3 regions of the Pantoea sp. PA1 genome follow, and region 1 is predicted to be linked to each of the others. Evidence: predicted binding sites of a transcription regulator. Region 1 holds the regulator's gene; each other region holds the start of a gene.
The links. The regulator PhoB, encoded in region 1, activates phosphate uptake and scavenging genes when phosphate is short. The targets are predictions, from matches to a motif close to CTGTCATAAAACTGNCNNAT.
Positions count from the first base shown of each region.

Region 2: a site for PhoB is predicted at 3,902-3,921, ahead of glpT (glycerol-3-phosphate transporter). Genes of this name have one in related genera too.
Region 3: a site for PhoB is predicted at 4,771-4,790, ahead of pitA (inorganic phosphate transporter PitA). Genes of this name have one in related genera too.

Region 1 is NZ_JBXGEE010000001.1:98,054-105,392, reverse strand. It holds gene brnQ (branched-chain amino acid transporter carrier protein BrnQ) at 1-404, opposite strand, end outside; gene AC1V0D_RS00530 (cobalamin-independent methionine synthase II family protein) at 797-1,903, opposite strand; gene AC1V0D_RS00525 (PstS family phosphate ABC transporter substrate-binding protein) at 2,068-2,988, opposite strand; gene phoR (phosphate regulon sensor histidine kinase PhoR) at 3,008-4,321, opposite strand; gene phoB (phosphate response regulator transcription factor PhoB) at 4,336-5,025, opposite strand; gene sbcD (exonuclease subunit SbcD) at 5,223-6,419, shown strand; gene AC1V0D_RS00505 (SbcC/MukB-like Walker B domain-containing protein) at 6,416-7,339, shown strand, end outside.
Region 2 is NZ_JBXGEE010000006.1:205,339-212,677, forward strand. It holds gene rhtB (homoserine/homoserine lactone efflux protein) at 1-413, opposite strand, end outside; gene pldB (lysophospholipase L2) at 526-1,518, shown strand; gene yigL (sugar/pyridoxal phosphate phosphatase YigL) at 1,571-2,371, shown strand; gene glpT (glycerol-3-phosphate transporter) at 2,418-3,758, opposite strand; gene AC1V0D_RS19610 (carboxylate/amino acid/amine transporter) at 4,132-4,995, shown strand; gene AC1V0D_RS19615 (YehS family protein) at 5,457-5,936, opposite strand; gene metR (HTH-type transcriptional regulator MetR) at 6,020-6,946, opposite strand; gene metE (5-methyltetrahydropteroyltriglutamate--homocysteine S-methyltransferase) at 7,091-7,339, shown strand, end outside.
Region 3 is NZ_JBXGEE010000005.1:153,238-160,576, reverse strand. It holds gene prlC (oligopeptidase A) at 1-439, shown strand, start outside; gene rsmJ (16S rRNA (guanine(1516)-N(2))-methyltransferase RsmJ) at 448-1,200, shown strand; gene AC1V0D_RS18310 (hypothetical protein) at 1,321-1,563, opposite strand; gene uspA (universal stress protein UspA) at 1,869-2,306, opposite strand; gene uspB (universal stress protein UspB) at 2,721-3,056, shown strand; gene pitA (inorganic phosphate transporter PitA) at 3,106-4,608, opposite strand; gene AC1V0D_RS18290 (BaiN/RdsA family NAD(P)/FAD-dependent oxidoreductase) at 4,852-6,036, shown strand; gene AC1V0D_RS18285 (aldo/keto reductase) at 6,044-7,030, opposite strand; gene AC1V0D_RS18280 (hypothetical protein) at 7,324-7,339, shown strand, end outside.

The DNA of each region.
Region 1 (7,339 bases):
CCAATCACCAGCACAAAGTAGATCAGGCTGTAAATAAACAGCGGCAGCGCGCCTTCACCGGTCAGGGGGGCGATGCCCATCTCAAACGAGACCGTCGCCGTTCGCGGGGTGGCAAACAGCGGCCCGACCGCCAGATAGCAGACGGTGGCCAGCACGATGCCCGCCACCTTGCCGATCGGGCTGCTGAGCGCATCCACGCCACCGCCGACACGGGCCAGCGCGATCACGGTCATCACGGGCAGACCGACAGCGGTAAGCAGAAATCCGATAGCGGCAGTCCAGACGTGTTCGCCAGACTGAATACCCACCATAGGAGGGAAAATGATGTTGCCCGCGCCAACAAACAGGGCGAATGTCATAAAGCCCAGCGCGAGAATGTCCTTCGAAGTTAAACGATGTGTCATACGGCCTGTCACTGATGTTGCGGTGGAAGTTGGGTTTGTGTTGTCCCCCTCGCTGCATATAAGCCGCGACCTGACTGAGTGTCTCAGCGCATTATGCTCGTCGCAGGGAAAAGTGCAGGTGATTTGAGCTGCTTTTATTCTGTTCACAGAGGGATGGATCGACAACGGCGCTAAGTAAAACGTTTATAGCGGAGAAAGGCAATACGGGATCGGAAAACCAGAAGCTTATCCCGCCATTTTTTCAAATGACAGAGGATAGCGTTGATTTTTGGCACAGGCACACAAGATGATGTGCCTGAAAAACAGACAGACGGTGGGAAATATCCGCATAAACGCACCGGCAGATACACAAAAGGCGCGTTTTACGCGCCTGTCTGCACAACGTTACAGCCTTACCAGACCTGTTTCGCGATATCGACAACCAGTCGAATCTTCTGCCACTGCTCGGCTTCGCTAAGGCTGTTGCCCTCTTCGGTCGACGCAAAGCCGCACTGCGGACTGAGGCAGATCTGCTCCAGACTCACAAACTGCGCCGCCTCTTCCAGCCGGGATTTCACCTGCGCCGGATCTTCCAGCTCTCCCACTTTCGTGGTGATCAGCCCCAGCACCACCTGCTGATGACCGGGCTTGATAAAGCGCAGAGGCTCGAAGCCGCCGGAACGGGCATTGTCATACTCCAGGAAGAAAGCATCTACGTTGACGCTGCCGAACAGGATCTCAGCGACCGGTCCGTAACCCCCCTCTGAGATCCAGGTTGAGCGGAAATTACCGCGACAGACATGCAGACCCACGGTCAGATCGGCCGGTTTATCCTCCAGCGCTTTGTTCAGCACCCGGGCATAGGTCTGCGCCAGCTGCGCCGGATCGTCACCACGCGCCCGGATATCCCGCTTCTGATCTTCCGAGCAGAGGTAAGCCCAGACGGTGTCATCCAGCTGCAGATAGCGACAGCCCGCCGCGTAAAACGCCTGAATCGCCTGTTTGTAAGTCTGCGCCAGATCGTCGAAATAGTCCGCCAGATCGGGATAGACCTCCGCGTCGATCACTTTGCGACCGCCACGGAAGTGCAGCACGCTGGGGCTGGGAATGGTCATCTTCGGCACCGCATCCCCGGCAATGCTCTGCAGGAAGCGGAAATGGTCCAGCATCGGGTGATCGGCCGGAAAGCCGAGCTTGCTCACCACTTTCACACCGTGCGCTTTGGTCTGCACGCCATTGAACTGAATGCCCTGCTCCGCTTCATAGCTCTCGACGCCGTCCAGGCCGTAGAAGAAATCGAAGTGCCACCAGCCGCGACGAAACTCACCGTCAGTCACGACTTTCAGGCCGTTCTCACGCTGCTTAGCCACCACATCGCGGATGGCCGCATCTTCCACCTGACGCAGCGCTGCCGCATCAATCTCGCCGGCTGAAAACTGTTCGCGCGCCTGTTTAATCGCGGCGGGACGGAGGAAGCTGCCAACGGTATCGGCACGGAACGGGGCGGTTTCTCTTTGCATGATCACTCCTGTCTCTCCTGCCAATCATTGCGGCAGGAAATAATTGCACTCTGATATAAATAGCCATCTGGATGGCTATATGTCTGAATGCAGAGTGACATGAGTGGCCTCAGTCTGCAACTGAAGAAAATTCAGCGATGATGAAAAAAATTCAACTTAGAGGATTACTGCAGGGCTGCACGCGCCTGCGCCATCTGCGCGTCAGAGAGCGGCAGGTAGCCCGCCTCACTGACCCGACGCTGTCCCTGCGCGGAAAGCACCTGCTGCAGAAACGCGGCCACCAGCGGCGGCAGCGGCTTACCGGGCGCTTTATTGACATAGAGATAGAGCGGACGCGCCCAGGGATAGCGGCCACTGCGGATAGCTTCCGCATCCGGGGCAATCGCCTGCCCCTGATCGTTCTTCACCGCCAGCATTTTGACGCCGCTGAGATGAAAGCCAAAACTGGCATAGCCAATACTGCGCGGGTTCCCGGCTACCGCCTGCACCACCGCAGCCGAGCCGGGAAACTCCGCCACGTCGCGGCGAAAATCGCCCTTGCAGAGCGCCTGCTGCTTGAAGAAACCCCAGGTGCCGGAGGCGGAGTTGCGGCCATAGCGCTGAATCGGCCGTTTACGCCACTCAGCGCCGGTTAAGCCAAGATCGCCCCAGAACCGCGGCATACTGTGTGCACCGCACAGGCGGGTCACTGAAAAGAGGGCATCAAGCTGCGAGGGCGCAATCTGCTGCAGCGGATTACGCTGGTTGACCACGACGACCAGCGCATCCATGGCCACCGGCACCGCCAGCGGCGGGTAGCCGTAGCGCGCTTCAAACGCCTGGCGTTCATCCGCCTGCATCGGGCGGCTCATCGGGCCGAGTTGCGCCGCCCCCGCCGCCAGCGCGGTCGGGGCCGTAGAGGAGCCGGAGGCCTGCACCTGCACGTTAACGCCCGGAGCCTGACGGCTGAAATCCTCGCTCCAGAGGGTCATCAGATAGCCCAGCGTATCAGACCCGACACTGCTGAGATTGCCGGCGAGCGTGCCGGGCTGAGCCAGCGCCAGACACGGCAGCAGCGTTATAAGGAAGAGAAGAAGCAGGCGCATGGCAGAGTTCCGGCAGCGGTTAATGAACGGCATTCTCCTGCATCACGCTGCTGACAATCAACCTTGCCGGCAGCGTAAAGGTAAAGCAGGTCTCCTTATGCGGCACGCTGGTGATATCGAGCCGCGCGTTGTGGTGGCTCAGGGCATGTTTCACAATCGCCAGCCCCAGCCCGCTGCCACCGGTGGCGCGTGAGCGCGCCTTGTCGACCCGGTAGAAGCGCTCGGTCAGCCGCGGGATGTGTTCCGGCGTGATCCCCGGCCCGTTGTCACAGACCCGGAAAATCGCGCCCTGTCTGCCGCGCAGCCAGCTGATATCGATCCGCGTGCCCTCTGGCGTGTGGTTCACCGCGTTGTAAACCAGATTGGAGATGGCGCTGCGCAGCTGTTCATCGTTGCCGAACACTTTCAGATGGGGATCGGTGTGGAAATGGATGTCGTGGCGGCCGCCGCTCAGCGTCGCGGCTTCATGCTGCAGCAGTTTCAGCATCACCGGCACATCGACCTTCTCTTTCAGGTCGATCGCCGGGGCCGCTTCGATGCGCGACAGCGTCAGCAGTTGCTTAACCAGGCTGTCCATGCGGTGCGTCTGCTCCGACATGGTGTGGAGCGCTTTGCTGCGCGAAGGTTCGCTCATCACTGAGTCGTTCATCATCTCCAGATAGCCCTGCAGCACCGTGAGCGGGGTGCGCAGCTCATGACTGACATTGGCAAAGAAGTTGCGGCGCGCCCCTTCCAGCTGATGCATCTGCGTCACATCGCGCGCCACCAGCAGCCACTGCCCTTCACTGTAGGGCATGACGCGAAATTCCATGTGCAGTTTATTGTTCAGCACCAGCGTCAGGGGTTTATCAAAATCGCGCTGGCGAAGATAGCGGGAGAATTCGGGGTAACGCAGCAGGTTGAGGATATTCTGGCCATTGTCTTCCGGCCAGCGCAGGCCAAGGTGCTGCTGCGCCAGTCCGTTGCACCAGAAAATGGTGCCCTCTTCGGTGGTGAGGATCACTGCATCCGGCAGCGATTCGGCACCGCTGCGGAAACGCTTGATCAGATTGCCCAGTTCGCGCCGCCGCCGCCGGTTGCGCAGCTGCATCTGGTAAAGCCCATAGAAGAGCGGCTCCCAGCTGGCACGCCCGGCAGGGGGCGTCATGGTGCGGTCGAGCCACAGCCAGTGTGACAGCCGCATCAGATTATGAAAATGCCACAGCAGCACCAGCAGCACGCTCAGCAGCAGCCACCAGGCCAGCCCGCCAAACAGCAGGCCCGGCAGCAGCGCGGGCAGACAGGCCAGCAGCAGTTCTGTCAGTAATCTCTTCCAGGAGAGGCGTTCCAGCACGGTAAAGGCTCCGTTCAGTAGCGGGCAGAGAAACGATACCCTGTTCCGCGAACGGTTTGTACCATGCGATCGTGGCCGGAGATCTCCAGCGCTTTACGTAAACGGCGGATGTGAACATCAACGGTGCGATCTTCTACATACACATTGGTGCCCCAGACGTGGTTCAGCAGCTGTTCGCGGCTGTAAACGCGCTCCGGGTGCGTCATAAAGAAGTGCAGCAGCTTATATTCGGTCGGGCCCATCTCCAGCGGCGTGGTTTCGGACATCACGCGATGCGACGAGGGGTCCAGACTCAGCCCCTGCATCTCGATCACCTCTTCCACCGCCATTGGTGAAATACGGCGCATCACCGCTTTAATGCGCGCCATCAGCTCTTTGGGGGAAAAAGGCTTGGTAATGTAGTCATCCGCGCCCACTTCCAGCCCGCGCACCCGATCTTCCTCTTCGCCACGGGCGGTCAGCATCATGACCGGAATGTCGCGCGTCATCGCCTCACGCTTCAGGTGTTTGATAAACTGAATGCCGCTGCCGCCCGGTAACATCCAGTCCAGCAGAATCAGATCGGGCCAGGGTTCGATCAGCCTGGCCACGGCGCTGTCATAATCTTCCGCCTCGATTGGCTGATAGTCGTTCTGCTCCAGAACAAAACACAACATTTCACGGATGGGGGCTTCATCCTCCACAACCAAAATGCGCTTAGCCATTATTTCTCCTGCTGATTATGACGGCTGTCACTGAGATTCGCGGCGCCATTATGCGTCAGATTTGTGACACTTTTATGAAAAACATAACCTGCCTGTAACCACATAGGTAATCAATTATGACAGTGCAGCGACTCTTTTTTGCTTTGGCCGCAGAGCCAGTATAATCGCCGGGCGAATCACAACGGCAGGGACTCATCATGCGCATTATTCACACTGCGGACTGGCATCTGGGGCAGTTCTTCTACAACAAAAGCCGGGCGGCCGAACATCAGGCGTTTCTCGACTGGCTGTTGATCCAGATTGAACAGCATCAGGTGGATGCGCTGATTATCGCGGGCGATCTGTTTGATACCGGCACGCCGCCCAGCTACGCGCGCGAAATGTTCAACCGTTTTGTGGTGGCGCTGCAGCCCAGCGGCTGTCAGCTGATAGTGCTGGCGGGCAACCACGACTCCGTGGCGACGCTGAATGAGTCGCGCGAGCTGCTCGCCTGTCTCAATACCCGGGTGATCGCCACCCCACAGGACGATGATGTGCTGCTGCTCAACACCCGTCAGGGTGAACCGGGGGCGCTGCTTTGTGCGATTCCCTACCTGCGGCCGCGCGACATCCTGCGCAGCCGGGCGGGTCAGTCGGGACGCGACAAGCAGACCTCGCTGCTGGAGGCGATCGCTCACCACTATCAGCAGCGTTTCGCCGCAGCACAGGCACTGGGCCATGCGCTGCCGATGATCGCCACCGGCCATCTCACCACCGTCGGCGTCAGCCAGAGCGATTCGGTGCGTGACATCTATATCGGCACGCTGGACGCCTTCCCGGCCAGCGCCTTTCCCGCCGCCGACTACATTGCGCTGGGCCATATTCATCGCGCGCAGCGCGTCGCCGGCAGCGAGCATATCCGCTACAGCGGCTCACCGATCCCACTGAGTTTTGATGAGCTGAGCAGTGAAAAAAGCGTCTTCCTGCTGGAGCTGACGGCCAGCGGCCTGCAGGCGGTCACCCCGCTGGTGGTGCCGCAGACTCAGCCGATGCAGGCGCTGAAAGGATCGCTGGCGCAGATTGCTGAACAGTTAAACACCTTCAGCGGGCAGCAGCCGGAGAAACCGATCTGGCTCGATATCGAAGTCACGACCCAGGAGTACCTCAGCGATCTGCAACGGCAGGTGGAAACGCTGACCGCCACGCTCCCCGTCGAGGTGCTGCTATTGCGCCGCAGCCGTGAACAGCGGCAGCAGAGCCTGGCGCGGCTCGACAATGAAACCCTGAGCGAGCTGAAGGTGGAAGAGGTCTTCGCCCGCCGGCTGGCGCTGGATGAGGGCTTAGAGGCGGAGCAGATCGATCAGATGACCACCCTGTTTCGTCAGACGCTGGCCGCCATGGAAGAGACCCAATGAAGATCCTTACGCTACGTTTTAAAAATCTGAATGCCCTGCGCGGTGAATGGTTTATCGATTTCCGCGCCGAACCTTTTGCCAGCAACGGCCTGTTCGCCATTACCGGTGCCACCGGTGCCGGGAAAACCACCCTGCTGGATGCCATCTGCCTGGCGCTCTACCACCAGACGCCGCGCCTGGGCGCGATCTCCCAGAGCCAGAACCCGCTGATGACCCGCGACTGCGCGGAATGTCTGGCTGAGGTAGAGTTTGAGATTAAGGGTGAAGCCTGGCGCGCCTTCTGGAGTCAGAACCGCGCGCGCGGTGCCGCCGACGGCAAGCTGCAGGCCCCGCGCGTTGAGCTGGCACGCTGCGCCGACAACACCATCGTGGCCGATAAGGTGGGTGACAAGCTGAAGCTGACGGAAACCCTCTCCGGGCTCGATTTTGAACGCTTCACCCGCTCGATGATGCTCTCTCAGGGCCAGTTCGCCGCGTTTCTCAATGCCAGAGCCAGTGAACGCGCCGAACTTCTCGAAGAGCTGACCGGCACCGAAATCTACGGCCTGATCTCAGCCGCCATTTATGAGCGCCACAAAGAGGCGAAAACCCAGCTGGACCTGCTGCGCAGCCAGGCGGGCGCGATGACCCTGCTGGAGAGTGAGGCGCGCGAGGCGCTGCAACAGCAGCTGACCGGGCTGGACCAGGCGGAACAGCAGCTCAGCAGCCGCTATCAGCAGGCGCAACAGCAACAGCAGTGGCAGCAACAGGCACAGCAGCTACAGCGGGAGAGTGAGCAGGCGGAGGCGGCGTTGCAGCAGGCCAGCGCGGCCTTACAGGCCGCTGAGCCCGATCGCCAGCGGCTGGCACGCAGCGAACCGGCTGAAAAACTGCGGGGCGCGCTGCAGCAGCGCGACGCCCTGCGTACCGAGCAGCAGCAG
Region 2 (7,339 bases), on a different contig from region 1:
TGAATAAATTGCGGGAAGAGCGCCGCCAGAAAGACGATGCTTTTGGGGTTGGTCAGGTTCACCAGCACGGCACGTTTGAACAGGCGACGGCGCGGCATCGCTTTAGCGACCGCGTCCAGGTCAATACCGCCCGCTGAGCGCCACTGCTGAATACCCAGCCAGACCAGGTAGGCCGCACCGGCCCATTTCAGAATCTCAAAGGCGAGCAGCGACTGGGAAAACAGCGCGCCCAGCCCGATGCCTACCAGCACGATATGCAGCGCCAGCCCGACCTGCAGGCCGGAGATGGATGCCACCGTGCCGCGATAGCCGTGGCTGATGCCGGTACTCATGGTGTTAATCGCGCCGGAGCCGGGCGACAGGCTGAGAATTGTGGTGGTGAGCAGATAGGTCAGCCACCATTCGATGGTCATGGGTTGCGCTCTCTTTAGGGGCGGAAGTGTGACACAATACGCCAGAAATAAGCGCGGCGCTACGGCCTGCGTACGGCAACAGGGACTCTTTATCCGGTCATCAGGAGGGCGAATGAATCCACACAAAGCCAGCTGGCTGCGACGCGAAAAAGCCTTTGCTGCCTTTGCAACCGGTCCGCTGCTCGACTTCTGGCACAGCCGTGAAGAGCGTGAGTTTACCGGCGTCGGTAATCTGACATTGCGTTACGTCCGGTTCACGTCACCGAAACATACGCGTGTCATCCTGATTGTGCCCGGCCGCATCGAGAGTTACATCAAATATCCCGAGCTGGCCTACGATCTGTTTCACTGTGGCTTCGATGTGGTGATCCTCGATCATCGCGGCCAGGGGCGCTCCGATCGTCTGCTGGAGGACTCACACCGCGGCCACGTGGTGGAATTTACCCACTATGTCGACGATCTCGAAACCCTCTATCTGAAAGAGATCGTCAGCGGACACTATCAGCAGCGTTATGCGCTGGCTCACTCGATGGGGGGCGCAATATTAACGCTGTTTCTGGCGCGGCAGCCGCAGGCTTTTCATGCGGTTGCCCTGGTGGCCCCGATGTTTGGTATTGCGCTGCCGTTGCCCGCCTTCCTGACCCACCGGATACTCGACTGGGCGGAGAAACGCCCGGCGGTGCGCGATGGGTATGCGCTCGGCACCGGACGCTGGCGCGCGCATCCGTTTGGCATCAACCGGCTGACGCACAGTGCTGAGCGTTACCGGCGTAACCTGCGCTTTTATGCTGATGATCCGGCGATTCGCGTTGGCGGGCCGACCTATCACTGGGTGCGCGAAGGCATCCATGCCGGTCGCAACATCATCAGTCAGGTGGATAAGATCACCACGCCGCTGCTGCTGTTACAGGCCAGCGAGGATCGGGTGGTCGATAACCGTTCGCAGGACCTGTTTTGTGCCGCGATGGCTGCGGCGGGTCATCCGTGTGAGGGCAACACGCCGCGGGTGATCAACGGCGCGCGTCATGAGATCCTGTTTGAAAAAGACGCGATGCGTGCCGAAGCGCTCCATGCAGTGGTCGACTTCTTTTCAGCGCATCACTGACGTTATTTATCCGACCGGCGAAAGCCGGCAGACTCCGATACCCGAGGTTTTCATGTACCACATCGTTGCATCCGACCTGGATGGCACGCTGCTTTCTCCCGAACATCGCCTGACCCCGTTTGCACGCGAAACGCTGCAGCAGCTGGTCGCCAGAGATATCCACTTCGTTTTCGCGACCGGCCGTCATCATATCGATGTCGGACAGATGCGCGACAGCCTGGCGATTCCGGCTTATATGATCACTTCAAACGGCGCGCGCGTTCACAACGCGGCGGGCGAACTGGTCTTCAGTCACAATCTGGATGCCGACATCGCCAGCGATCTGTTTGGCCTGCAATATCATCACAACGAAATCCTGACTCACGTCTACCGGGATGATGAGTGGTTTGTCAGCCGCTCAAGTCCGGCGGAACAGGATTACTTCCGCGAGTCGGTGTTCAATTATCAGGTCTATGAGCCAGGTCTGCTGCCAACCGATAACATCAGCAAAGTCTTCTTCACCTGCGAAAACCCTGAACATCTGATCCCGATGGAGCAGGCCATTGAAGCGCGCTGGGGTGACCGCGTTAACGTCAGCTTCTCATTACCCACTTGCCTGGAGGTCATGGCGGGCGGCGTGTCGAAGGGGCATGCGCTGGAAGCCGTGGCGAAGCAGCTGGGTCATTCGCTGCAAAGCTGTATCGCCTTTGGCGACGGCATGAACGATGTGGAGATGCTGAGCATGGCGGGCAAGGGCTGTATCATGCAGAACGCCCATCAGCGGCTGAAAGATACGCTGCCGGCGCTGGAAGTGATTGGATCGAATGCGGATGATGCGGTGCCGCAGACGCTGCGCGCACTCTACCTCGCATAAGCAGATGAATGAAAAGGGCCGGTTATCCGGCCCTTTTTTTATGCCGTCAGGCGATTTTCTGTTTGTGTCTGTGTTCGCTGACCATGGTCAGGAGCAGCAGAATAACGGCGAGCACGCAGCCTGCGATCATCACCAGGAAGCCGCCATCCCAGCCGAAGTAGTCGACGGTGTAACCGACAATAGCGCTGGCGGCCACCGACCCACCCAGGTAGCCGAACAGGCCGGTAAAGCCCGCTGCCGTTCCTGCCGCTTTTTTCGGGGCCAGCTCCAGCGCGTGCAGACCAATCAGCATCACTGGACCGTAGATCAGGAAGCCAATCACGATCATACAGGCCATATCAACGCCGGGGTTACCCGCCGGATTGAGCCAGTAGATGACGGTCGCGACGGTGACCAGCGTCATAAAGAACACCCCGGTCGCCCCCCGATTGCCGCGGAACACTTTATCCGACATCCAGCCGCAGAGCAGCGTCCCCGGTATCCCCGCATATTCATACAGGAAGTAGGCCCAGGAGGATTTATCCAGCGTGAAGTGTTTCACCTCTTTGAGATAGGTCGGAGACCAGTCGAGGATGCCGTAGCGCAGCAGATAGACAAACACGTTGGCCAGCGCGATGTACCACAGCAGCTTGTTCGGCAGCACGTACTTCATGAAGATCTGCTTTGCCGTCAGCTCCTCTTCATGGCTGGCATCGTAGTCGGGCGGATAGTCGTTTTTATACGCTTCAATCGGCGGCAGGCCACAGGATTGCGGGGTATCGCGCATCAGCGCAAAGGCCAGAATCGCAATGGCAATCGCGCCAAAAGCGGGCATGTAGAGCGCCGCTTTCCAGTCGTTAAACCACGCCATGCCCAGCAGAAACAGCAGCGGGGGGATACCGCCGCCCACATTATGGGCGCAGTTCCAGACCGAGACGATCCGGCCGCGCTCCTTCTGTGACCACCAGTGAACCATGGTGCGTCCGCACGGCGGCCAGCCCATCCCCTGAAACCAGCCGCAGATAAACAGCAGTACAAACATCACCATGATGCTGGAGGTCGCCCAGGGCACAAATCCCATGATCAGCATCACCGCCGCGGCCAGAATCAGGCCAGCCGGCAGGAAGACGCGCGGGTTTGAGCGGTCCGACACCGATCCCATGATGAATTTTGAAAAGCCGTAGGCGATGGAGATGCCCGACAGGGCAAACCCTAAATCGCCCCGCGAAAAACCCTGCTCGACCAGATAGGGCATCGCGAGCGCAAAGTTTTTTCTGACCAGATAGTAGGCGGCATAACCGAAGAAGATCCCGATGAAAATTTGCCAGCGCAGACGACGGTAGAGGGGATCGACACGATCCTCTGCCACCTGTGGCTGGCGTGGCGCAGGTTTAAAAATGCTCAGCATCAGTGAGGCCCTCCAGGGCACATTATGGTTTTTGAATTCCCGGCAGGTTGAAGCAGGAAAAGAGGAGAAAATGGCCATCCGATGTTCCATTTCGCGCAAAGAATAGTGTTAGTTGCGCAGCGTTACTGTGATGAATGACACATTTGTTACAGTTTTATTACAGTTGAGAGCGAAAGTGTTCACCTGATGGATCATTTCGCGCATTTTGTCTGGCGGAAAAGCGGTTCTGTCGACAGTTATGTCAGTCTGTGTAAACGGTGCGCTGCTTAAAGATTCTGATCGAATGTTTTATAGTCAGATGTCAACCAGATTTCACAGCCTGATGGCAGCACATTGTTTACACTGGCGGCCTGTTAATTTCAGGGTCATGACCGTGTTCTTATTAATTATTACCACTATTCTGTGGGCCTTTTCGTTCAGTCTGATTGGCGAATACCTTGCCGGGCAGGTGGACAGCTGGTTTTCCGTTCTGATGCGTCTGGCGCTGGCTGCGCTGGTCTTCCTGCCTTTCCTGCGCTGGCGCGGCTACCGCCCTTCAACGCTGCTGCTTTATATGCTGGTGGGGATGCTGCAGCTCGGGGTGATGTATCTGCTGAGTTTTGAAGCCTATCTCTATCTGAGCGTTTCAGAATTTCTGCTGTTTACGGTGATGACGCCGCTGTATGTGACGCTGATTTACGATCTGATCAGCCGTCGTCCGCTGCGCATCGGTTATGTGTTCAGTGCGCTGCTGGCGGTGGCCGGTGCGGCGATTATCCGTTATGACAAAGTCAGCGATCATTTCTGGTTCGGGCTGCTGTTAGTGCAGCTGGCAAACATCTGTTTTGCGGCGGGAATGGTTGGGTATAAGCGTCTGCAGGAGACCCGTCCGATGCCGCAGCACACCGCCTTCTCCTGGTTCTATCTGGGTGCGGTTGTGATTGCCGTGATCGCGTGGTGCGCCTGGGGTAATCCGCAGAAGTTGCCGACCACCTCCCTGCAGTGGGGCATTCTGATCTGGCTGGGCGTTGCGGCTTCCGGTCTGGGCTATTTTATGTGGAACTACGGTGCAACGCAGGTCGATGCCGGCACGCTGGGCATTATGAATAACATGCACGTTCCCGCCGGGCTGCTGGTGAATCTGGCAATCTGGCAGGAGAAACCGCACTGGCCGAGCTTTATTGCGGGTGCGCTGGTGATCCTCGCCTCGCTGTGGGTGCATAAGCGCTGGGTGGTGGGGCGTAGTAGCCGATCTTAAAGGAGAATCGTACCTAATCAGTAGCTGTGGGTCAGGTGAGGCCTCCCGGGCTGGCGCGTCCGATCGCGAAGGAATCTCACTTCCCTGTGGATCGGCCGGGCCATCCCTGGCCCGGACGCTTCGCTCTTCTGACGCGCCAGCCCATGAGGCGCAACAGCCTCATCGCTGTTAAATACATGGCTCAGCGCGAGCATGAAGGAGTGATGCAAGGGTAGTAAAGCCTGGAGGCGTGACAGCCTCATCGCTGTTAAATGCGTGGCTCAGTGCGAGCATGAAGGAGGGAATGGCAGGCCCGGTGCTGCTCTTGTCAAAGCCCTGATGAAGCGGGAGGGAAGGGGGGGCGCAGCTGAGGAGCAAAGCGTCCGAGCCAGGGATGGCGAGGCCGTGCTGCATGGATGCAGGCTTTCTTTGCGATCAGATGCGCCACCTCTGACCACGCAGGGGTCAGAAGCGATCAAAAATTAAGCCGGCTTATCACTCTTCGGACGCTGGATCATCGCCAGCCCTTTCAGGAAGTTACGCAGAATCTGATCGCCACACTCGCGGTAGTTCTTATGGTCAGGCTTGCGGAAAATCGCCCCTACTTCCGCCTGCGACACGGTAAAGTTTGCGCGCTTCAGCACGTCAGGAATGTCGGTCGTTTTCAGATCGAACGCGATACGCAGTTTCTTCATGAAGATGTTGTTATTCATTTTGCGCTCGATCGACGGGGCAGGCGCCTCTTCACTTTTACCACGACGGTAAAAAATCAGGCCATTCAGAAAATAACCCATCAGCACATCAGGGCAGGGACGGAACGCGGCGTCGTCATCTTTTTTCAGCCACGCCTGAACATCCGTCTCGGGTACCTCACATTCCGCCAGCGCAAAAATCTTCACCATTCCGGCATCGCTCAGATTAAGCATGTAGCGCACGCTGCGCAGAATATCGTTATTAGTCATGGTGAGATCTTCTCATGGTCAGTCGACAGGCTGCGCATTATAGGGGATTTTGCCAGCGTTCGCGCAGGTTTGTGCCCGACCGGTTACCGCTGCAACACCGCACCGGGCAGGGCAGCATCGCGCACAAACGGCAGATGCTCACAGGCGTGCTGACGGGCGAAACGGATAAAGGCTTCCAGCACCGGCTGCCGCTGTTCACCTTCGCGCACGGCGGCATAAAGACGACTCCAGAGCCCCTCACCCAGCGTGCGGGTCACGACCAGACCCTGCTTCTCAAAACTCTCCACCACCCAGTGCGGCAGCGCCGCGATACCCATGCGCGCGGAAACCATCTGAATCATCAGCAGGGTGTTATCGACGCTTTTCAGCGCCGGGCTGACGCCAGCAGGCTGCAGGAAGTGACGCCAGATATCCAGACGCTGACGCTGTACCGGATAGATCATCAACACCTCATCAGCCAGATCTTCCGGGGCAATCTGCTCCACCTGGGCCAGAGGATGATCCGTTGCCAGCACCAGCCGCACTTCATAATCAAACATCGGGGAGTAGAACAGGCCGGAGCGCGCCAGAATATCGGAGGTCAGCACCACATCCAGCTCACCCTGCTGCAGAGCGGGCTGAGGATCAAAGGTCACGCCCGATTTGAAATCCATCACCACCTGCGGCCAGCTCTGACGGAATTTATCCAGTGCGGGGGTCAGCCACTGAATACAGCTATGACACTCGATCGCCACCCGCAGCGTGGTCTGATGCGGCTCATGGCACGCCTGCAGGGCGTGCTGGATCTGCGGCAACACCTGCTCTGCCAGCTGCAGCAGAATATCGCCCTGCGGCGTAAACCGCAGCGGCTGACTTTTACGCACGAACAGGCGGAATCCCAGCCGCTGCTCCAGGTCGCTGAACTGATGAGAGAGCGCCGATTGCGTCTGGTGAAGCTGGGCCGCCGCCGCCGCCAGCGATCCCGTATTGCGCAGAGCCTGAAGCGTCCGCAGGTGCTTGAGTTCAATCATGAGGGTCCTTCACATCGAAAATGAACATATTGCGCTTGAGCCACATACAGTACCCGCAGATTATAGCAGTGTAAACATCTGGACGGCTAAACCTCTCTGGCTGCCTGTAAAAGCCAGCGTGAAAGATTATCTGGAGAACAGCACATGACTATTCTGAACCACACCCTCGGCTTTCCCCGTATTGGCCTGCGCCGGGAACTGAAAAAAGCACTGGAGCAGTACTGGGCGGGTGATATTTCGCAGCAGGACTTACTGGCGGTGGGCCGTGAACTGCGCGCCCGCCACTGGCAACAGCAGAAAGCGGCGGGTGTCGATCTGCTGCCGGTCGGCGATTTCGCCTGGTACGATCATGTGCTGACCACCAGCCTGATGCTGGGCAACGTGCCCGCACGC
Region 3 (7,339 bases), on a different contig from region 1:
AATGCTGGCGGCGAAGAACTATCAGGCCGCGCTGTTTATCCTGCGTCAGCTGGAGTTCGGCCTGTTCGATTTCCGTCTGCATACCGAATTCAACCCGGAAAAAGGCGCGCAGATTCTGGAAACCCTGCGCGAAGTGAAAAGCCGCGTGGCGGTGGTGCCGGGGCCGGAATGGGGCCGTTTCCCGCACGCCTTCAGCCACATCTTTGCGGGCGGCTATGCGGCAGGTTACTACAGCTATCTGTGGGCGGACGTGCTGGCGGCGGATGCCTATTCCCGTTTTGAAGAGGAGGGGATCTTCAACCGCGAAACCGGCCAGTCTTTCCTGGATAACATCCTGACGCGCGGCGGTTCGGAAGAGCCAATGGAGCTGTTTAAGCGCTTCCGTGGCCGTGAGCCGCAGCTCGATGCGATGCTGGAACATTACGGCATTCAGGGATAAGTCGGTTCGTGAAAATCTGTTTGCTCGATGAATCAGGCGCCGGAGACGGCGCCTTGTCACGTTTAGCGCAGCGCTGGCAGCTGGAGCAGGATGATACCGCACTGCTGGCGCTGGTGCAGACTGCGACCCACCTTGAACTGCGTAAGCGGGATGAGCCAAAGCTGGGCGGTATTTTTGTTGATTTCGTCACCGGCGCCATGGCCCATCGTCGCCGTTTCGGCGGAGGACGCGGTGAAGCCGTCGCCAAAGCGGTCGGCATCAAAGGCAGTTATCTGCCGGATGTGGTCGATGCGACCGCCGGTCTGGGACGCGATGCGTTTGTGCTGGCGGCGCTGGGCTGCCGGGTACGGATGCTGGAGCGCCATCCGGTGGTGGCAGCACTGCTGGAAGATGGTCTGCAGCGTGGCTATCAGGATGCAGAAATCGGTCCCTGGCTGCGCGAGCGGCTGACGCTGATTCATGCGGCCAGTGCCCAGGCACTGGGTGATATCACGCCACCGCCTGACGTCGTTTATCTCGATCCGATGTATCCCCATCGCCAGAAAAGTGCGCTGGTGAAAAAGGAGATGCGGGTCTTTCAGTCGCTGGTGGGGCCGGATGAGGATGCGGATGCGTTACTGGAGCCTGCCCGCCGGCTGGCCAGAAAACGCATTGTGGTAAAACGGCCAGACTATGCGCCGCCGCTGGCGGGTGTGGTTACGCAGGCCGCCGTAGTGACTAAAAGTCATCGCTTTGATATTTATCCCCCGCTCAGCGAATAACGCATGTCAGCGCGAGTGGCAATTTCGTTTTCTGTTTTTGCTTAAAGAGCATGCCTGATAACGTTTCAGGCATGCTTCAGCCTCTCCTGTTTGCGCAATCGTACAAACAGGGTAAATAAATCAGGCCGATATTGTCGTCAGGAAGCCGGAAAAGGCGGTCAGAAAGCTTTTGGCCACATTCAGGCCGAGGGCTCTGAAGGTCAGACTCAGTCGCTCTCCGAATGTGGTGCTTTCCTTCAGCGACGTCAGGGTGCTATCCAGTAAGCCCGAAACGTCCGTCAGTGCGCTGTTCACGTCACCCAGAAATTCAGGCAGGCCAGCACCGCTTACCGCCGCAATTTCTTTCTCGTTAATTTCTCTCATTGTTAATGTCCTTATTGATTAAATAGATCAGCTTATCTTTTTCCTGCTCTCTCTGATGTAAACAGGTCAGAGAGCAGGCGAAAGATAGCGAATGGGAAAAAGGTTGCCCATAGTAAAATTGTGATAAACAGCGCGCTGCATGTAATAAAACGATTCGCATTAGCGAATCAACGATTCATTAATGTAACGCCGGTTTTAATATGATGTTCAGATAAGCGAAATGAAGCGGATAAATGCGGGGGCCGGGCCGAACCTGAAAGAGACGACAGAGAAAAGCCGGCTGACGCCGGCTTTCAGAAAAGGATTTATTCGTCGTCGGCATCGCGCAGCGGCACAATCAGCATATCGATATGCACCGTGTTAATCAACTGACGGGCCGAAGACATCAGCTTGCTCCAGAAATCCTGATGATGACCGCAGACCACCAGGTCAACGTCATACTTCTTAATGGCATCGACCAGAACCTGACCCAGGTCGCCGCTGCCGCTCAGGGTTTCACTGATCGGATAACCGGCCGCCTCTGATAACCCTTTCAGGGCAGTGTGCGTCTCTTCCGAGATACGCTTCTGCATATCCCCCAGGTTAACGTCGATCAGACCGGTGTAAAGGTCGGAGTAGTTCACGTCGACGTGAATCAGGGAAATGCGGGCATCGTACGGGCGAGCCAGCGAAACGGCCTTATCCACCAGTAACTGACTTTCGGGGGAAAGGTCTACTGCAATCAGGATATGTTTATAAGCCATGATAAAACTCCTTTCGCGAGATTAAGGATGGCATCCGGTGTTCCTGCCGCGTCACAGCTGAGCAAAATCCCTTGCGCGAGCGGGCGATGAGCGCCACCAAAGTGTCTGCCTGCGTTGCAGGTGATGTAGTTATGCCCTGAGTATAGTCTTCTCTCACCGTAAATGCTGTGGTTGCCGTCTGGCTTGTGAATAAGATCAAGGCTGTGCCGGATTTACTCGCGCCGAACGAAAATCATCGTTGGAAAAAACGTAAAGATTTCTCCTACACTGAAAAAAGGCGGTCCGATTCGCAGCCGCTCAGGGGGTCGAAAACTTTCGCAGTCCGGTGATTCAGTGGCTGGTGATGACGGCAGGTTTGCTCAGGGATTTATCGCTGGGTCAGCGACTGCGCCGCCAGTCGGGAGGGGGGAGAATATGATCAGCACGGTTGCGCTTTTCTGGGCGCTTTGTGTGGTATGTATCGTGAATATGGCGCGCTATTTTTCATCTCTGCGCGCACTGCTGGCGGTATTACGGGGGTGCGATCCACTGCTCTATCAGTATGTCGACGGCGCGGGCTTTTTTACCTCTCACGGTCAGCCGAGCAAGCAGGTGAGGCTGGTGACCTATATCTGGGCTAAGCGCTATCTCGACCATCATGACGATGAGTTTATCCGGCGCTGCGAGCGGGTGCGGGGGCAGTTTATTCTGACCAGCGCGCTGTGCGGACTGGTCATTATCAGCCTGGTGGCGCTGGCGATCTGGCATTAAAAAAGGGCGACCGGAGTCGCCCTTTTTAGCTGGTATTACACCAGTTGCATTACACCAGTTTTAGCGCAATCCAGTAGAGCGAACCTGACAGCACAATACAGACCGGCAGGGTGAAGACCCACGCCATCGCGATGTTCTTGATGGTCCGGCTCTGCAATCCGCCACCGTCAACCAGCATGGTACCGGCAACGGATGAGGAGAGGATGTGCGTGGTCGAAACCGGCATACCGGTGTAGCTGGCGACGCCAATCGACAGCGCGGCCGTCACCTGAGCTGACATGCCCTGCGCATAGGTCATGCCTTTTTTACCGATTTTTTCACCAATGGTGGTGGCGACACGACGCCAGCCAATCATGGTGCCGGTGCCCAGCGCCAGCGCCACAGCCATAATGATCCAGACCGGCGCATACTCGATGGTGCCGAGCAGGTCGCTTTTCAGCTTACCGAGGAAGCGTTTGTCATCGGGCGTGGTCTCCGGCAGTTTCGCCGCCTTGTCGGCGGTGTCGGAGATGCAGAGCAGCAGACGACGCATCTGACCGCGCTGTTCAACCGTCAGCTGATCGTAGCTCTGCAGGTTATTCAGCAGTCCCTGAGCACGCTGAACCGCCTGCAGTGCGCGGGCGCTGTCACAGTGGAACTCCTGCGGGCTGGTGGCCGGCACTTCTTCCGGTGTCGGCAGTTTTGGCGGTGCCATCTGGATGATATGCGTCAGCGAGGCGCTATGCTGCTGATAATATTGCTCCAGGTGATTGACCGCATCGCGGGTGCGCGTGATGTCGTAACCGGAGGCATTCATGTTGACCACGAACCCCGCCGGAGCCACACCAATCAGGACCAGCATGATCAGACCAATGCCTTTCTGGCCGTCGTTTGCCCCGTGCGAGTAGCTGACACCGATTGCCGATACAATCAGAGCAATACGGGTCCAGAACGGCGGCTTCTTCTTGCCGTCGATCTTCTCACGGTCAGCAGGCGTCATATGAATACGCGCACGCTTTTTGGTGCTGCTCCAGTAGCGGCGCAGAATAAAGATTAAGCCACCCGCAATCACCAGGCCGATGATCGGCGACAGGATCAGAGAAAGGAAGATATTCAGCACTTTCGGGATGTTGAGGGCATCAACGACCGAGGTGCCGCTCATCAGGGCGTTGGTCAGACCGATACCGATAATGGCGCCGATCAGCGTATGGGAGCTGGAGGCCGGCAGACCGAGATACCAGGTGCCGAGGTTCCAGATAATCGCCGCCAGCAGCATAGAAAACACCATGGCGAGACCGTGTGCCGATCCCACATTTAACAGCAGGTCGGTGGGAAGCATATGAACAATAGCGTAAGCGACACTCAATCCACCGAGCAGCACGCCAAGGAAGTTGAATACGCCTGCCATGACCACAGCAAGCTGGGCACGCATGGCACGGGTATAGATGACCGTCGCAACCGCGTTGGCCGTGTCGTGGAAACCGTTGATCGCTTCGTAAAACAATACAAACAGCAGGGCAAGAACCAATAACAGACTCGTACTGAGGTCTAGACCAGCAAACAGATGTAGCATAAACGTTACGCCATTTTTGGAGGACATGAACGCGGCGCATTATCCGCGACAACGTGCTGTATGGGAAAGGAAAATATAGCCCTAATTTGACCTTTCGTTGTAAGCCTGACGCGTAAGTCAGCGAAAAAGGGTTAGATATTAAGCAGATACATTATGACACATTTACGGCAATTTTTTGACGCTGGCGTCTCAGTGAGCAGATCACTACAATCTGCGCCTTTCCTGTTATATGAGTGAGCTGCAGTGGAACAGTTTGACGTTATCATCATTGGTGCCGGGGCCGCAGGCCTGTTCTGTGCCGCCCAGGCCGGACAGCGGGGACGCCGCGTATTACTGCTGGATAATGGCAAGAAGCCGGGCCGCAAAATTCTGATGTCTGGCGGCGGGCGCTGCAACTTTACCAATCTCTACACAGAACCGGCGGCTTATCTGTCGCACAATCCCCACTTCTGCAAGTCGGCGCTGGCCAGATATACCCAGTGGGATTTCATCGATCTGGTTAATCGCCACGGCATCGCCTGGCACGAGAAAACCCTGGGCCAGCTCTTCTGCGACGACTCTGCGCAGCAGATTGTCGATCTGCTGCTGGCCGAGTGTGACAGGGGCAATGTCACTCTGCGGCTGCGCAGTGAAGTGCTCAGCGTCACGCGCGATGAGCGCGGTTATACGCTGCAACTCAACGGCAGCACGGTGCAGGCTGAAAAGCTGGTGATCGCCAGCGGCGGCCTGTCGATGCCGGGTCTGGGTGCCTCGCCGTTTGGCTACAAAATTGCGGAGCAGTTCGGGCTGAGCGTCTTCCCGATGCGGGCCGCTCTGGTGCCCTTTACCCTGCATAAACCGTTGCTGGAGCAGTTGCAGACGCTCTCTGGCGTCGCGCTGGACACCACCATCGATGCAGAGGATGGTACCCGCTTTAAAGAGGCGATGCTCTTCACCCATCGCGGGCTATCCGGCCCGGCGGTGTTGCAGATCTCCAGCTACTGGCAGCCGGGTGAGTTCGTGACGGTCGATCTGTCGCCCGCCACCCCGCTGGCACCGTTTCTGACGGCGCAGCGCGACGCCCATCCTAACCTCAGCCTGAAAAACAGTCTGGCAAAAATCCTGCCGAAACGGCTGGTGGAAGTGCTGCAGGCGCTGAACGTGGTGCCGGATGTCACGCTGAAGCAGCTCAACAGCCGACAGCAAACGGAACTGGCGCAGACCCTGCACGCCTGGCGCATCCAGCCAAACGGCACCGAGGGGTATCGCACCGCCGAAGTGACGCTGGGCGGCGTGGACACCACCCAGCTCTCCTCAAAAACCATGGAGGCGCGCGCGGTGCCGGGACTCTACTTTATTGGTGAAGTGGCGGACGTGACCGGCTGGCTGGGGGGATATAACTTCCAGTGGGCCTGGAGTTCCGCCTGGGCCTGCGCCCAGGCGTTGTAACGCCCGTTTACCAGCGCTGATGCACGTGGGGCGCGATCTTCTCCTGATAGAGCTGCTTCAGCGCCGCCATCGTTTCCGCAGAGAGCGCGTCAACGCCGCTGGCACGCGCATTCGCTTCCGCCTGCTGGCGGTTTTTCGCACCGGGAATGACCACGCTGACATCGTCGTTCATCAGGATCCAGCGCAGCGCGAACAGGGCCATCGTGATGTCGCCCGGAACAAAGCGGCGAATCTCCTCAACCGCCTCCAGCGCCACCTCATAAGGCACGCCGGAAAAGGTCTCTCCTTTATCAAACGCTTCGCCATGACGGTTAAAGGTGCGGTGATCGTCAGCGGCAAACACGCTGTCGGCATGCATTTTGCCGGTCAGCACGCCTGATGCCAGCGGCACACGGGCGATGATAGCCACATCTCGGCTTTTCGCCTCATGCAAAAGCCGTTCAGCCGGACGCTGGCGGAAAATGTTGTAAATCAGCTGAATGGACGCGACGTTGGGAAACTCCAGCGCCTTCAGACCCTCTTCGACTTTCTCAACGGATACGCCGTAGTGACGGATTTTTCCGGCGGCCACCATCTCATCCATCACCGCAAACACCTCCGGGCTGTAATAGACCTCGGTGGGCGGGCAGTGCAGCTGGACCAGATCCAGCGTGTCGGTTTGCAGATTATCCCGCGAGCGGTCAATGAAATCGTTGAGGTTTTTCGCATTGTAGCCTTCAGCCACATGGGGAGAGAGGCGCCGCCCCAGTTTGGTAGCCACGAAAGGGCGTTCGCCGCCGCGCTGTTTCAGCACCTCGGCAATGATTTTTTCAGAGCGGCCATCGCCATAGACGTCGGCGGTATCGATAAAGGTGACGCCCGCATCCAGCGCGGCATGCAGTGCGGCTCTGGCATCCTCCAGGCTGACCTCTCCCCAGGTTCCGCCGATAGCCCAGGCGCCAAAGCCAATTTCAGAGACGCGCTGATCGGTACGGCCCAGTGTTCGTAGTTTCATGCAAACTTTCCTCGATGCGTTTCAGACAGGGTAAGAGTACGCGGATGACCCTTGAGCTTAGTCTTTCCTGGCCGGGAGAGCGCGCCGCGTCCCCGCAGCTCAATCCAACAGAGCAGGAGGCGTCTGCGACGCCAGGCCGCTGGTAACGTTGAGGTTTTCAGGAAAAAATCGCCGGAAACAACGCCTTACCGCTTCGCTAATTAGCTGATTTTAAGAAATTTCCCCTGAAATTAATTGGGCGAGAGTGTGGATTCAGTCACATACTTCTTTTTTTGACTCACAAGTGGATCGCTATGTTCAGGTTTATTA